DNA from 3 places in the Pseudomonas tremae genome. Region 2 is predicted to be linked to each of the others. Evidence: predicted binding sites of a transcription regulator. Region 2 holds the regulator's gene; each other region holds the start of a gene.

The links. Region 2 encodes FliA, which starts transcription of late flagellar genes. Its sites were predicted from a motif close to CTAAAGTTTNNNNNNNNNNNGCCGNTAA; they were not measured.
Region 1: a site for FliA is predicted at 4,075-4,102, ahead of I9H09_RS02825 (methyl-accepting chemotaxis protein). Genes of this name have one in related genera too.
Region 3: a site for FliA is predicted at 3,596-3,623, ahead of I9H09_RS06400 (methyl-accepting chemotaxis protein). Genes of this name have one in related genera too.

The regions. Positions count from the first base shown of each region.
Region 1 covers NZ_CP066270.1:635,383-640,901, reverse strand. The annotation lists gene I9H09_RS02855 (prepilin peptidase) at 1-162, shown strand, start outside; gene coaE (dephospho-CoA kinase) at 159-782, shown strand; gene yacG (DNA gyrase inhibitor YacG) at 779-988, shown strand; gene I9H09_RS02840 (DUF1780 domain-containing protein) at 1,132-1,761, shown strand; gene I9H09_RS02835 (MOSC domain-containing protein) at 1,758-2,291, shown strand; gene I9H09_RS02830 (NAD(P)/FAD-dependent oxidoreductase) at 2,509-3,807, shown strand; gene I9H09_RS02825 (methyl-accepting chemotaxis protein) at 4,148-5,365, shown strand; gene I9H09_RS02820 (response regulator) at 5,375-5,519, shown strand, end outside.
Region 2 covers NZ_CP066270.1:1,887,649-1,893,167, reverse strand. The annotation lists gene I9H09_RS08770 (chemotaxis protein CheA) at 1-1,016, opposite strand, end outside; gene I9H09_RS08765 (protein phosphatase CheZ) at 1,049-1,834, opposite strand; gene I9H09_RS08760 (chemotaxis response regulator CheY) at 1,854-2,228, opposite strand; gene fliA (RNA polymerase sigma factor FliA) at 2,483-3,223, opposite strand; gene fleN (flagellar synthesis regulator FleN) at 3,220-4,053, opposite strand; gene flhF (flagellar biosynthesis GTPase FlhF) at 4,169-5,500, opposite strand; gene flhA (flagellar biosynthesis protein FlhA) at 5,512-5,519, opposite strand, start outside.
Region 3 covers NZ_CP066270.1:1,393,910-1,399,428, forward strand. The annotation lists gene I9H09_RS06395 (NEL-type E3 ubiquitin ligase domain-containing protein) at 1-3,492, opposite strand, end outside; gene I9H09_RS06400 (methyl-accepting chemotaxis protein) at 3,778-5,400, shown strand; gene I9H09_RS06405 (chemotaxis protein CheW) at 5,410-5,519, shown strand, end outside.

The sequences.
Region 1 (5,519 bases), 1.3 Mb from region 2:
CTGGTGGGCGCAGTGCTTGGGGTGATCATGATGCGCGTGCGCAGGGTCGAAAGCGGTACGCCGATCCCCTTTGGTCCTTATCTTGCCATTGCGGGGTGGATCGCTTTGCTCTGGGGTGGTCAAATAACCGACTCTTACATGCAGTTTGCCGGTTTCAGATGACCCACCCTGATCAAAAACCCTGGATTCTCGGCCTGACTGGCGGCATTGGTAGCGGTAAAAGTGCAGCGGCACAGTGCTTTATCAACCTCGGCATTGACACCGTGGATGCCGACCACGCCGCCCGCTGGGTAGTCGAGCCTGGGCGGCCTGCGCTTGAGCAGATAGCCACACATTTCGGCAACGGCGTATTGCAGGCCAGCGGCGAGCTGGATCGCGGCGCACTGCGCAAGCTGATCTTCGAAAACGCGGAGCAGCGACGCTGGCTGGAAGCGCTGCTACACCCGCTGATCAATCAGGAAATCGTCAGTCATCTGGCCAAGGCCAAATCGCCGTACGCCATTCTGGTTTCGCCACTGCTGATCGAGTCCGGGCAATCCCGGATGGTGAAGCGTCTGCTGGTTATCGATGCGCCACAGCGCTTGCAGATAGAACGCACGATGCTGCGTGACGGTTCCAGCCAGGAGCAGGTCGAAGCCATTCTCAAGGTGCAGATCCAGCGTGAAGACCGCCTGCGCCATGCCGATGACATACTGGTCAACGACCGCGATCACAACTGGCTGGTCAGCGAAGTCGAGCGGCTGCACCACTTTTACCTTACTTTGCGTGGAGGCCAATCATGAGCCAACCAATGACCGTTCAATGCCCAACCTGCGACACCTCAGTGGAGTGGAGCGCAGCCAGCCCAAGCCGTCCGTTTTGTTCCGAGCGCTGCAAGCTGATTGATCTGGGGGCGTGGGCTTCTGAAGAGCATGCAATTCCGGTGAGCCCGGATGCCGAGGATGAGATGTTTTCGGGTGACCTTGAGGCCCCACACAGGGGGCATTGAGGCTCAAAAGCGGGAATTTAAGCTCGCGAAGGCTGTATTCCAGCGACACGTCTGGACGCCGCAAGCGTAAAAAGCGAATTGCCAGCCTCCCCCTCTGCATTGGCTCTTCCAGTCAGGGCAACTTGAACGCTAAGCTTGGCCCTATGGATGACTCAGACTACCTGCGCCTGTTGACGATCCAGGCCGAACAAGCCAATGCCTTTCTGTCCAATGCGCGGAAGTGGGAGCGTGAGCGTTGGGTTTGTCAGCGGTTGTTGCAGGGGCTGAACATTGCTCATCGCAATGAGGACTTCACGCCTGCCAGTCAGGAGCCGCCCGACGTGCTGTTTCGTGACGGGCGTTTCGAGGTGTTTTTCGTGCTGGATGAGGGGCGTCGCCTGAATGACGAGTGGCGCGAAGAGTTGCAGCGACGACGAAGCGCGTTTTCGCTGAGCCAACTGGTGCGCCGGGAAGCCAAGCCCAAACGCATTCCTGCCTCCGAACTGTTGCACCGACTCGCCCCTACCCTGCGTAAGAAATCCACCAACTATCGCGAACGCGGCATTGATCTGGGTGAGCTGGATATCATTGCGTTTGCCAGTCTCAAGCGTGAAGTGCTCGATCTGAACAGTCACTTTCCTCCGCCGACCGAATACCTGCGACAGGGCTGGCGCTCGCTATCGCTGGTGGGGCCGACGTTTGCCCGGGTATTGTTCGCGCATCCGGGTGCCCCGGATTTTCTGCGTACCAACTTGGGCCGCAGTGTCGTTTTCGATGTTGGAATCAGTCTATGAGCCCTTTTCAGGAATTGCTGGCCGATGTGCCTCAACAAGGCCGCGTGCGCTGGATCGGTGTGCGTCCAGAGTCGCGTGCCGAGATGATTGAGCTGGATGCGGTGGAAGCGCGTCGCGAGGCTGGCCTGACCGGTGATCACTCACGGCCCGGCCCACGCAATGCGCGGCAGGTCACACTGATTCAGTGGGAGCACCTGGCTGTGGTCGGTTCTTTGCTGAGCCGGTCTGCCGACAACCCCATCGTGCCGCAGGACTTGCGCCGCAATCTGGTGATCAGCGGCATCAATCTGTTCAGCCTCAAGCACCGGCGCTTCAGGGTTGGCCAGGCCATTTTCGAAACCACTGGCTGGTGCCAGCCGTGCGCAAAGCTTGAGCAACGCCTTGGCCACGGCACCTTTCAGGCGGTGCGTGGGCATGGCGGAATTACTGCGCGAGTGTTACAAAGCGGCATCATCCGTCTGGACGACACCTTGCAGGTCGAGCCACTGGAAATCACCGATGCCTGGCCCCCTGTGCGACCGCACGCCTAAGACGACGCATAAAGTGATCAGCTTGCTGAACCCCGCACCGCAAAGGCGTGTCGAAGAGTACCTTCAGGCCACTTGGCAGCCAGTCGAGCGCATTTCGCTCCTGATACAGGCACTGCCGTAATGAACCGCTTTATCGAGCCATCTGACGCTATGAGCTGCCTGACGCTCGCGCAGATCGAGCTTCCCCCGAATTTCTTAAACCTTCCGAGTAATCCTTATGACGCACCGTATTGTTATCGTTGGCGGAGGCGCTGGCGGTCTGGAGCTGGCTACCAGTCTGGGTAAAACCCTGGGCAAAAAAGGCACGGCAATTGTCACGCTGGTGGACGCCAACCTGACACATATCTGGAAACCACTGTTGCACGAGGTGGCTGCAGGTTCGCTCAACTCGTATGAGGACGAGCTGAATTACGTGGCGCAGGCCAAGTGGAACAACTTTCAGTTTCAGCTCGGTCGCATGACCGGGCTGGACCGTGCAAGCCGTCAGATCCATCTGGCGGCCACGCTGGATGAAACGGGCGTGGAGCTGGTTCCGGCGCGCAGCCTGGAGTATGACTCGCTGGTGATCGCAGTCGGCAGCACCACCAATGATTTCGGCACCAAAGGCGCTGCCGAGCACTGTCTGTTTCTCGACAGTCGCAAGCAGGCCGAGCGCTTCCATCAGCAACTGCTCAACCACTACCTGCGCGCCCACGCAGGTCAGGCCGACAGCACCCGGGAAATCACCGTCGCCATCGTTGGCGCTGGGGCTACCGGCGTAGAGCTGGCGGCAGAGCTGCACAACGCGGCGCACGAGCTGGCGGCTTACGGGCTGTGCCAGATAAAGCCTGAAAACCTGCGCATCACGGTGATAGAGGCCGGTCCGCGAGTGTTGCCGGCACTGCCTGAACGTATCGGTGCGCCAGTCCACAAGACGCTTGAAAAACTGGGCGTGACAGTGCTGACAAACGCTGCCGTGAGTGAGGTGACGGCAGACGGTTTGATCACGGCGACCGGGGAAGTCATTCCTGCGAGTTTGAAAGTCTGGGCGGCGGGTATCCGTGCCCCGGCCTTCCTGCATGAGCTGGATGGGCTGGAGAGCAACCGCATCAATCAGTTGCAAGTGCTGCCGACGCTACAGACCACCCGCGACGAAAATATCTTTGCCTTCGGCGACTGCGCGGCCTGCCCGCAAAAAGGCACCGACCGCAATGTTCCGCCTCGCGCTCAAGCGGCTCATCAGCAGGCGTCTTTGCTGGCCAAATCGCTGCGTCTGCGGATCGAAGGCAAGACACTGCCGGAGTACACCTACAAGGACTACGGCTCGTTGATTTCCCTGTCGAGCTTTTCGGCGGTCGGCAATCTGATGGGTAACTTGATGGGCAGCGTAATGCTCGAAGGCTGGCTCGCGAGGATGTTCTACGTGTCGCTGTATCGCATGCACCAGATGGCGCTGTATGGCGCCTTCCGCACCCTGATGCTGATGCTGGGCAGCAAAATCGGCAAAGGCACCGAGCCACGGATGAAGCTGCACTAACCTGTAGCACCTGTGCCAATGCCTGTCGGGGTTGGCACGCTGTTTACCAGGCTCTGCGCTGCATGCGGCGGCGCAGAGTGTTACGAGATGAGTCAGCTCTCCAAACGCGAGCTACGATCCAACCCTCGCCCCACCTGCCCCGCCACGCCACGAACTACAAGCGTCCGGCACGATTCTCGTGCTGACTTGCCGTCCTCGCAATAACAGCTATTTTTAACAGTTATAGCTTTCCGTATGGCCTAACGGACGGAAGGCGTTGACGTGGCTATCAAGTTCGTCGCGATCACGCAGATAACCTTACAGTTGTTAATCGTAGTAGCACTGTTCAAGGATCGAACCCATGATGTCGAATCAACTCCGCACCCCGCCAGTACAAGCCCATCCGCGTTTCGTCTGGTTCCCGTTGATTCCTGTCATCCCCGCCATCGCCTGGCTGTTCGTCCAGTCGGGCACAGCGCCAGACAATCTTTTCGCCAGTGCTGTGCTGATCGCGGTGGGTGTCGGTGCCGGTTTCTGGGCAGCCCGCTCGCAGGCCGACAAAGTGAATCTGGCCGTCGCTCAGGCGCTGGATCACCAACACACGCACAACGCTCAAACCACCGCGATGGCCGCCAGTACTCAGATTAATGAGGTACTGCTCGGTGCGATGCCGATCTGGGTCAAGCAGGTCGAAAGCTCGCGCGAGCAGACCGAAACCGCCATCGTCGCGTTGACCACCCGGTTCATGGGGATTTCCGAACGTTTGCAGGATACGGTGCAGGCTTCGCAGCACGCAGCCGGCGAACTGGACGGACAGAATGCCGACGGCGCGTTGAAAGCGCTGTCGCAGAGCGACAGCGAGCTGACTCAGGTGATCGACTCGCTCAAGGCCACACAAGCCAGTCGTGACCAGACGCTTTCCCAGGTTCGCGGCCTCACTGCCTACACAGGCGAATTGCGCACCATGGCCGCCGACGTGGCCGCCATTGCTGCGCAGACCAACCTGCTGGCCCTCAACGCTGCCATCGAAGCCGCCCGCGCGGGCGAAGCGGGACGCGGTTTTGCGGTAGTGGCCGACGCCGTGCGCAGCCTGTCCAGCAAGTCCAGCGAAACCGGCCAGCAGATGTCGGCCAAGGTCGACATCATCAACAACGCCATTACGCAACTGGTGCAAGCCGCCTCCAGCGGTGCCGATCAGGACAGCCATTCCGTTACAGCCTCCGAGCAAGGCATCCAGAACGTGCTGGAGCGCTTCCAGAGCATTACCGGACGTCTGGCCGAATCCGCCGACCTGCTGAAACAGGAAAGCTACGGTATTCGCGACGAGATGACCGAAGTGCTGGTCAGCCTGCAGTTTCAGGACAGGGTCAGCCAGATCCTGGCCCATGTTCGCGACAACATCGACTCTCTTTATGCGCACCTGCTACAGGCCAGTCAGTCCCCGGACGAAGCCGTTGCCATCGACGCGCGACAATGGCTGGCACGCATGGAGTCCACCTACGCAACCGATGAACAACGCCGTACACACCGCGGCGAATCGGCTGCGCAGCAGAATTCGCAGGAAATCACATTCTTCTAGGAGTAGATCATGGCTAAGAGTGTATTGGTGGTCGACGATTCAAGCAGTGTCCGGCAGGTCGTCGGCATTGCTCTGAAAAGTGCCGGATACGATGTCATCGAAGCCAGCGACGGTAAGGATGCACTGGGCAAGCTGACAGGGCAGAAAGTGCACC
Region 2 (5,519 bases):
GGCGCCGGGGCAGCAGGAGCAGCCGCAGGTGCCTTGGCAGCGATAGCCTGAGGTTCGAACTTGCCTTTGCCGTGCAACTCATCCAGCAGGTTTTCGAATTCGTGATCGGTGATTTCGTCCGATGCCTTCGCAGCAGGCGCAGGCTTTGCAGCAACAGCTGCGGGCGCAGGTGCAGCGGCAACCGGAGCGGCTACAGCAGCGGGCGCAGGTGCAGCGGCAACCGGAGCGGCTACAGCAGCGTCGAAAGAACCTTTGCCATGCAACTGATCAAGCAGCGCCTCGAACTCGTCGTCAGTGATTTCATCACCGGCGGGCGCAGCAGCGGCGCTCTTGGCAGCAGGGGCCGGGGCAGCTGCGGCGTCGGGTGCAAACTTGCCCTTGCCGTGCAGCTGATCAAGCAGCGATTCGAATTCCTGGTCGGTGATTTCATCGCCCACTGGCGCAGGTGCAGCAGCAGCTGCCACTGGCGCGGCCACAGACACCGGGCTGGTGCCGTGCAGCGAATCCAGCAGTTGCTCGAATTCATCATCGGTAATGTCGCCGTCGGCCTGAGCCTGAGCCGCCGGGGCAACTGCCTCGGCCACTGGTTGCGGCTCTGGCTCTGGCGCTTCGACCACATCCGCAGATTGTGGCTCAGCCAGCCGCGCCAGGGCAGCCAGCAGCTCAGGGGTCGCCGGGGTGACGTTGGTTCTTTCTCGTACTTGACCAAACATGCTGTTGACGGTGTCCAGAGCCTCCAGGACCACATCCATCAGTTCGGAATCAACGCGACGCTCACCCTTGCGCAGGATGTCGAAGACGTTTTCGGCGATGTGGCAGCACTCCACCAGCTCATGGAGCTGGAGGAAGCCGGCGCCGCCTTTTACAGTGTGAAAACCGCGAAAAATTGCATTGAGCAGGTCAGCATCATCCGGTCGGCTTTCCAGCTCGACCAACTGCTCTGACAACTGCTCCAGAATTTCGCCGGCCTCTACCAGAAAATCCTGAAGGATTTCTTCATCGGCGCCGAAGCTCATGGGGTGCTCCCTAAATTAACCGTCAACAGACCTTAGAAGCCGAGGCTCGATAGCAGATCGTCTACATCATCCTGTCCGGATACGACGTCTTCACGTTTATCGGCATGAATCTGCGGACCTTCACCCTTGGCGAGATGTTTTTTAGGATCTTTTTCTGCAAGGATGGATTCTTCGTCATGTTCGATGCCTGCGAAGCGATCGACATGGCTGGCCATGAGCACCAGCTTGAGCAGATTGCTCTCAACTTCAGTGACCAGCTGCGTAACGCGCTTGATCACCTGACCCGTAAGGTCCTGATAATCCTGAGCAAGCAGAATATCGTTGAGATGGCCGGCAACCTGGTGGGTTTCCTTTTCGGTGCGCGTCAGAAAACCGTCGACTCGCTTGGCCAGCTCGCGAAACTCTTCAGCGCTGATTTCGCGGCGCATGAAACGCCCCCAATCCTCGCTCAAAGCCTTGGCGTCGGAACTCAGGCCATTCATGACCGGCGTACTTTCCTCGACCAGGTCCATCGTGCGGTTGGCTGCGTTCTCGGTCAGCCTGACTACGTACGACAGGCGTTCGGTGGCGTCGGTGATTTGCGACACTTCCTCGGCCTGAGGCATGTGCGGATCGATATGAAAGTTGACGATTGCACTGTGAAGCTCACGCGTCAGCTTGCCCACTTCCTGATAAAGGCCGCGGTCACGTGTCTGATTGAGCTCATGGATCAGTTGCACAGCCTCGCCGAAACGACCCTTTTCAAGGCTGGTAACGAGTTCCTGCGCGTGTCTTTTTAGGGTCGACTCAAAGTCGGCCATCGAATCATTGTTATCCATAGCGCCCTCGCGGCATGCATCAGCTATTGACGCGGTCAAAGATCTTTTCGATCTTCTCTTTCAGCGCTTGAGCCGTGAATGGCTTGACTACATAACCGTTCACCCCGGCCTGAGCAGCTTCAATGATCTGCTCACGCTTGGCTTCTGCAGTGACCATCAGCACGGGAAGATTCTTGAGGCGATCATCCGCACGGACCTGACGCAACAGATCGATACCGGACATGCCAGGCATGTTCCAGTCGGTCACCAGAAAGTCAAAGGCACCGCTTTGCAGCATCGGCAGTGCGGTCAGACCATCATCCGCTTCCGATGTGTTGGTAAACCCCAGATCACGCAAAAGGTTCTTGATGATCCGCCGCATCGTTGAGAAGTCATCAACGATGAGGATTTTCATGTTCTTGTCCAATTCGACCTCCAAGCAGTCTTTAACGCATTCAGCACCTGAACACGCTGTTCACTCAATACTGGCACAGCACACCTCCAGCTATACGAAACGACGACGGGCTTGGCACAACGACAGGCAAAGACCTTGAACGAAAGCCCATCGAGACAATGTTCGATGGGCTTGCGTCTCGTTCATCCTGTTACCACGTAACGCTTTGCACAGCCGGCATGCAGACAACTCGCGACTTGCGTCGCGGATTGCCGTCAACGCGCTCGCCACTCCCCCAAACGCCCTCGCAAACGAGCTGCGCACTGGCTGTGTAACTGACTGACTCGAGATTCGCTGACCCCAAGAACCTCTCCGATTTCCTTGAGATTCAGCTCTTCGTCGTAGTACAGCGCCAATACCAGACGCTCACGCTCTGGCAGATTGGCAATTGCATCGGCCAACGCAGCCTGGAAGCGCTCGTCTTCCAGATCGCGCGACGGCTCAAGCGAACCGCTTGCACCGTCCTCGTGCAGCCCTTCATGATCCCCGTCCTGCAAAAGGTCGTCGAAACTGAAAAGGCGGCTGCCCAAGGTGTCATTCAAAATCCCGTAATAATCATCAAGACTCAACTGGAGTTCGGCAGCAACCTCGTGATCTTTAGCGTCACGACCGGTTTTAGCTTCAATTGCCCGAATTGCGTCACTGACCATGCGCGTATTGCGGTGTACCGAACGCGGAGCCCAGTCACCCTTGCGGACCTCATCGAGCATCGCACCACGGATACGAATGCCGGCATAGGTCTCGAAGCTCGCACCCTTGGTGGAGTCATATTTGGTAGAGACTTCAAGCAGACCGATCATGCCGGCCTGGATCAGATCCTCGACCTGCACGCTGGCTGGCAAACGCGCCAGCAAGTGGTAGGCAATGCGCTTGACCAAAGGCGCATAGCGCTCGATCAGCTCATATTGTGAGTTCCGAGAAGTCTTGCTGTACATCTGGTAGCCGCTCGCAGTCATTGCACAGGCCCCGCACTGGTCTGGTGAACGAGTCGCTCAACGAAGAACTCGAGATGACCCCGCGGATTGGCCGGCAACGGCCAGGTATCAACCTTCTGGGCAATAGCCTTGAACGCCAGTGCACATTTGGAACGCGGGAATGCTTCGTAGACGGCACGCTGTTTCTGCACGGCCTTGCGCACGCATTCGTCATACGGCACAGCGCCTACATACTGCAGGGCAACATCAAGAAAACGGTCTGTCACTTTGGTGAGCTTGGCGAACAGGTTGCGCCCTTCCTGAGGGCTCTGAGCCATGTTGGCCAGGACCCGGAAGCGGTTCATGTCGTAGTCGCGGTTGAGCAGTTTGATCAGGGCGTAGGCATCGGTGATCGACGTGGGCTCGTCGCACACCACCAGCAGCACTTCCTGAGCAGCGCGCACAAAGCTCACCACTGATTCGCCAATACCGGCAGCCGTGTCGATCACCAGTACGTCGAGATTGTCGCCAATATCGCTGAACGCCTGGATCAGACCGGCATGCTGGGCCGGAGACAGATGCACCATGCTCTGGGTGCCGGAAGCTGCAGGCACGATACGAACCCCGCCCGGCCCCTGCAATAGAACATCGCGCAGTTCGCAGCGACCCTCTATGACATCGGCAAGCGTGCGCTTCGGCGTCAGGCCCAGCAAGACGTCGACATTGGCCAGACCAAGATCGGCATCAAGCAGCATAACGCGCCGGCCAAGCTCGGCGAGGGCCAGTGAGAGGTTCACTGACACGTTAGTCTTACCGACGCCACCTTTGCCGCCGGTCACCGCGATCACCTGTACGGGATGCATGCTGCCCATGTTATTTCTTTACCTTGTCTTGCGTAGACCGAAACCACACCGAGAACCGCACATTCACTAATGAACAATGCCAGGCAGACCGTTGATGCAGGGACATTTCAATAATATCCATCACTTAACCCACTCTCTTGCCAGGGGTGTGATAGAGGTCGGCAAACATATCAGCCATCGCTTCCTCGCTCGGCTCATCCTGCATCTGAACGCTCACCGCACGGCTAACCAGTTGGTGACGGCGTGGAATATGCAGATCTTCAGGAATACGTGGACCGTCCGTCAGGTAGGCCACTGGTAGTTCGTGACTGATCGCCAGGCTCAGGACTTCGCCGAGGCTGGCTGTTTCATCGAGCTTGGTCAGAATGCATCCGGCCAGGCCACAACGTTTGTAACTGTGATAAGCCGCTGTCAGTACCTGCTTCTGGCTAGTTGTTGCCAGTACCAGGTAGTTGCGCGATTTTATGCCACGCCCTGCCAGACTCTCCAGCTGCATGCGCAGCGCAGGATCACTGGCCTGCAGGCCGGCGGTATCGATCAGCACCACGCGCTTGCGCAGCAGTGGCTCGAGAGCCTGAACCAGAGACTGGCCCGGATCGACATGGGTAACCGGCACGTTGAGAATGCGCCCGAGCGTCTTGAGCTGCTCCTGGGCACCGATGCGGAAACTGTCCATGCTGACCAGAGCGATATTCTGCGGACCGTACTTCAGCACGTAGCGGGCTGCCAGTTTGGCCAGTGTGGTGGTCTTGCCCATACCGGCAGGACCGACCATGGCGATCACGCCGCCCTCTTCCAGCGGCTCAATGTCAGGCACGGCAATCATGCGGGCCAGATGCGCCAGCAACATGCGCCATGCCTGACGAGGCTCGTCTATGTCGGGGATCATCGACAGCAGGTCGCGGGACAGCGGGCCGGACAAGCCGACACGTTGCAGACGGCGCCAGAGGTTGGCCTGCTGCGGACGGCTGCCCTGAAGCTGATTCCAGGCCAGGGAGCCCAGCTGGACTTCCAGCAGCTCGCGCAGGCCATTCAGTTCGGAACGCATCGACTCGAAGGCGCGCTGGCCGCCAGCAGGCTCTGCGGCAGGCGCAGACGCATAGGCAGCAAACGGACGTGGCGGCTCTTCAAGCGTGGGTTCGATGTGTGTGTCTGCAGCGCTGCCGGTCTTGCCGGAAAACAGCTGGAGGTTGACCGACACGTCACTGTCACTGCGATTGTTCAGTTCAGCCTGAGCGGAAACGATGCGCGACTGGGTTTTGCGCAGTTCGTCTTCCAGCTCCATGTTGGGCACGCGAGGGGCCAGGGCAGAAAGCTTGTAATCCAGAGCAGCAGTCAGCTCGACGCCACCAGCAATGCGCCGGTTACCGATGATGGCCGCTTCGGCGCCCAGCTCATCGCGAACCAGCTTCATGGCTTGACGCATATCGGCGGCGAAAAATCGCTTAACTTGCATGACTCACTACCTCAGCCGT
Region 3 (5,519 bases), 490 kb from region 2:
GGTCAGGGACACATACTGCAGACGCAGCGGCTCGAAAGTGCGTCCGATCTCGGGCAGATTGTTAAGGCGCCAATGGTTCCAGATGGCGTCGCTGATACGCTCTCGACTGTCTATGTGCGCCTGACTCATGGGCGGCAACGTGATGATTTCATCTGTCCAGGCGATAAGGCTTGCCCGCAAATCCAGTTGCTCGCTCAGCAGAGTATTGAGTCGCTGGTCGATTTCTCTGTTATTCCAACCGGTATGACGCAGGCGGCTGAGAATGTCCTCCGGGAACACGTCCTCCAGCTCCAGTGTGCGGATCTTGTCCAGCAGGCTTTCGTCGGTTATGTGCCAGTCGGTCTCGCTGCGACCACTCAACGGATAGCCCACCCGACCGTCAGCCAGGCGCATGGGTGACCTGGAACCTGGTTTGATGGCCTGCATGTTCAGCAATTTGGCGAGCTCCTGGCGCGGCAGGGGATTGTCCTGAATGAGCGTCGCCAGCTCCAGTTTCTGGCCGGTATGGGTAAAGCCCAGCTGCATGCACTCAGCGTCCGGCAGTGCATGAAGCACAGAAGAATACATATCATCCAGACCCTGCAGATGATGGTCTTCAGCATCGCGGGCCTGATATAGGTCGCCGTCTTTTATCAGCACCCTGCGAATCGGCGCGTCCTGCGGGCCAATGCTGTCGACCAGCGTGCCGCCGAAAAAGCGGTTATGCACCTCGAGCCTGATTTGTGGCGGCCACTGTGGCAAGGCTTCAAGACTGTGCAGAACAAGGCGGTCGGTATCGGCACTGGACACGGAGGTCAGATAAAGCCCTTCATAAGCTCGCGCCAGCCTGACGTGCTGCAGATACACGCTGGCCTCTTCGGCAATTCGCAAGGGTACGCGACGCTCCGTTGTCAGTTGGGTCAGCTCCGTCGGCGTTGCGTGGCGGGTCAGTTCGTACACCACAGCAGTTGGCAGCCCGGGAAACGCCTTGTGCAGGGTTTGCGCGCTGTCTGCCTCAGCGACGGCAAGCGCACGGTAGTGTGATTCGAACAGCCAGGCTCTGGTCGCGCGGGCACGGGCTGTCAGTAGCGCCCGCAATGTGGTCACTCGCGCTGACATACCCGGTTGGCCGGCCCCGAACTCTTCGTCGAGCAGAGTGCCAATTTCACTGTTGCTCAACTTTTCCAGAACCTGGCGCAGGGCATCCTGGCGCAGGGCGTCAGGCTGGTCGACACGTACCGTGATGCTGTCGCGAGTAACAGCCTCCTGCGTTGGCGGGAACGTTTGAATAGGCGCGCCCTGGGCATCCACCAGCGTCAGCGCCCGGTTGTTCGGCCAGCGAGGATCCTGGCTCAGCAGTTCAAGTTGCAGAGGGGTTGAAGCGCTTGCATCGTTTGCTGCCATCTGCTCGATGAACCGATCGATTTGCTGGTCCAGCCTGAAACGCAGCGCGGTGTCCTCAAGCAGTGCAGGCGGGCGGGCCTGATCAGTCAGCGCCTGACGCAAAACTGATTCGGGCGAGTTGCTGACGCTCAGCAGATGCCTGGCTGTGGTGTCGGAAAATACCTCACTGGAATACCCCAGCCGGCGAAACAGCGTCAGACCCTCCATTTGCAGTGGGCGATCCAGCTCGTGCAGCCAGGCACCTGCGCCGTTGTGCCGCAAGGCTGGCTGGTAGCTGTCCGGGCGGGTGGGGTGCGTCATCCGGTAGCCATCGCCGCTCTTGCCGGGCTCTATGGCATAGGTTTTCCCTTCGAGCGCCAGCCACTGCCTGCCTTGCCATGTATACAGGCCAGTAGCGTCTGGCTGCAGACCGCCTGGCAGCACGATGTCATGGGCGAAGGGGGCGAGGTCGGGCTTCCACAGGCGTGTCGCGCCGTCCGGCAGTTCCACGGCTTTCAAGCCCCTGACGAACTCGGGCACTTGCAGCGCAGGTATGCCGGCCCCTGCGATCGTCGCAGCGCCGAGCGCGGACATCAGGGCGATGTTCTCCACCACGTCGAACAGATAAGCGAAGGCCTGCTGTTTTTCATCCTTCGCCCAGCTTTCTGCGCCCTCGTAAACTTCATGGATCAGTTGCGCAGCCGTCACCGCCAGCATCAGCTCGCCCAGGACCGGAACCACAAAGCTTGCGATGTTCAAGACGTCCAGCGCTTTGCTCTTGAAGTACTGCACCCGTTCATCGAACGTCTTCTGATCCTGATCCGCCGTAGGCACCCCCTGAAACAAGGCGTCGTCACGCAGTACGGCCTGTTTGCGATCGTACAGTTCGTCCAGCAACGGGCCGCTCAGCGGGGTTTCCCTCAGGTGCAGCCTGGCGTTTCGATCTTCTTCACGCTCCAGCCACTGGCGCTCGAAAATGCTGCCTTTCGTGACCTTGGGGTGCAGACGTTCTAACAGCTGTTCAAGCACTCTATTGCGGTGGCGTGCCGGAATGAAACGCTTGAAGAAGTTCAGATACCCTTTGACGAACATTCGCTCGCGCAGCGAGTTCATGAAGACTTCGACCGAGTCATATTCTTTAAGCGGTGCAATGGGATCGTCAGGCAGATAAACGACAATTTTTTCCAGCCCGGTTGCGATGTTCCGGTTCTTGCCGAAGACGAAGGGGCCGTTAAGCTCTATATCCCCCAGGCACAATACGCTGCAGTTTAACGGCGTGTTATCGAGCAGGGCGCCTTGCCTGCCCGCAAGCGTTTCCAGTAACGCAACCTTCAACGGTTCACTGACCAGTTCCTGAAGCGTTGCGATCTGCAGTTGCAGCCGGATGGAGGAAGACTCCAGTTGCATGAAGTCCTTGCGCAGTCTCGAGGCAGCCGAGTCCGAAGTTTCATCTGGCGTCGAGGGTGCGCTGAAGACGGATTTGATATGCGTCTGATACCTGCCGCCCAGGTCCAGTTCGCGGCACAGTGCTGCAAACTCTGTGGGAGAAACAGGCAAAGGCTTGCCCTCGATGTAGTTGCCTGTGATTTCGCAAGACGAAAACACTTCGGCCCTGGTGCCAGTATCCGGGTCCATCGCTCCAGGGACTGTTTCCCACGCCTCGAAGTTCTGCAGAGCGGCGTTGAGCAAGGTCTGCCTTGCAGCTCTCAGGGCCGTATTGGCCTCGGTCATCGGGTCTTTGGAGGCCGACGCGAACGACTGATCGACCTTTGCACGACTGGCGTGAAACAGCCAGGTATCGGTAACGTCAACATCCAGACCGAACCGTTCCTTGATTGCCTCCGTCAGCAGGGGCCTGGCAAAGTCTTCAAGGGTAGAAAGACCGTCGAGTGTCGGACGGACTTTCTGTTCGGTGCGGCGCTGTTCTGCGTAGAGTCGCTGCAGTTCGTCGAGCCGTTCGGGACTGGACGTACGGGCGTTCGTCAGCCATTGCGGTGAACGCCCGGAAGACCGGCGTAACGTTGCGTGGACAGCCGGTCCGGCCTCAAGCAGCCACTCGGGTGTCTTGTCTTTTATATGCTGCACATGAGAGTTTGTCGGAGCAGCGTCCGACAGTAATGAATCGAGCATCGAAGTGCCTTGTCATGAATGAGGAGGCGACGAAGCTTACGTTTGTGTTTGACCCCGCAAGTGCTAACTATTTATGTGTTTTGATTATTCGTTGCACGTGGCGCTCAAGTAGTGCGCAGCGTTGCCGAAAATATTTGAAGGGTGTGATTAAACCGCCTGACGAGTTGATTCCCGTCTCGCCCGCCCGGCCTCTGGAGGCTGGGCTATACTCACGCCGCCTGGACCGTTCATCGGTCTGCATCTTGAACACGGCTGACGCCGTCGTTGAACTCTTGAGGGATGACTGTGAAGAACTGGACCTTGCGCCAACGGATTCTGGCGAGCTTTGCCGTCATCATTGCCATCATGCTGTTGATGGTGGTCGTGTCGTATTCCCGGCTGTTGTCCATCGAGTCCAGTGAGGAGCAGGTCCGCCTTGATGCGCTGCCTGGCGTCTACTACAGCACGCTGGTTCGCAGCGCCTGGGGCGAAAGCTACATCCGCACGCTGGAGCTGATCTCCGAGGGTGCCGCGCGGCCGCTGACCAAGCAGGAAAAAGATCAGTACAAAGGGTTCGATGAGAACCTGCAGACGCAAATGGATGGTTACAAGAAATCTATCTTCGATAAGGACGACCGCGACAGTTTTGCACTCTTCGAGAAGCGGCGCGACGACTATGCCCGCATGCTCAACGAAGTGCTTGCCAACTATGATCGCGGTGATTACGCCAGCGCGCGCGCCGAGCTGTTCGGTGATGTGAACCCCGTGTGGCTGGCGGGCCGCAAGCAGCTCAACGAGCTCATTGTCGCCAATAAACAACTGGCTGACGAAGCCACCAACAACATCGTCAGCGCGGTGCTGAGTGCCAAGGTCAGCATGATCCTGTCCTTGCTGATCGCCATCATGGCAGCGGCGGCCTGTGGCCTGCTGCTGATGCGCTCGATCATGGCGCCGATGCAGCTCATCGTACGTATTCTCGACATCATGCGCTCCGGCGATCTGAGCACACGCCTCAGCCTGGCTCGCAAAGATGAGTTCAACGCAGTCGAGACCGGCTTCAACGACATGATGACCGAGCTCACCGGGCTGGTCGCGCAGGCCCAACGATCTTCCGTTCAGGTCACGACGTCGGTCACCGAGATCGCCGCGACCTCGCGTCAGCAACAGGCCACCGCTACGGAAACGGCTGCGACCACCACCGAGATCGGTGCGACATCGCGGGAAATCGCTGCCACTTCGCGTGATCTGGTGCGCACCATGACCGAAGTCACGTCGGCTGCTGATCAGGCATCGATTCTGGCCGGCTCGGGCCAGCAGGGTCTGGCGCGTATGGAAGAAACCATGCATCAGGTGATGGGCGCGGCCAATCTGGTCAACGCCAAACTGGCCATCCTTAACGAGAAAGCTGGCAACATCAATCAAGTGGTCGTGACCATCGTCAAGGTTGCCGACCAGACCAACCTGCTGTCGCTGAATGCTGCCATCGAAGCCGAAAAGGCCGGTGAATATGGCCGCGGTTTTGCGGTGGTTGCCACTGAAGTACGCCGCCTGGCCGACCAGACCGCTGTGGCCACGTACGACATCGAGCAGATGGTGCGTGAAATCCAGTCAGCGGTGTCCGCTGGCGTCATGGGCATGGACAAGTTTTCTGAAGAAGTGCGTCGTGGCATGTTCGAAGTCACTCAGGTCGGGGAGCAGCTGTCGCAGATCATTCATCAGGTGCAGGCGCTGGCGCCGCGCGTGCTGATGGTCAACGAAGGGATGCAGGCGCAGGCCACAGGCGCCGAGCAGATCAATCAGGCGCTTGTGCAACTGGCCGATGCCAGCAGCCAGACTGTCGACTCACTGCGTCAAGCCAGTTTCGCCATCGACGAGTTGAGTCAGGTTGCGGTCGGCTTGCGCAGTGGCGTTTCGCGCTTCAAAGTCTGAGTCCGGACAATGACGGAGCAATCGCCGAGGCGCACCGGTCCGCCAGTGACCGCCAACAAGCTCTTCCTGCTGTTTTGCATCGGTGAAGACCGTTACGCGCTGGAAGCGACTGAAATTGC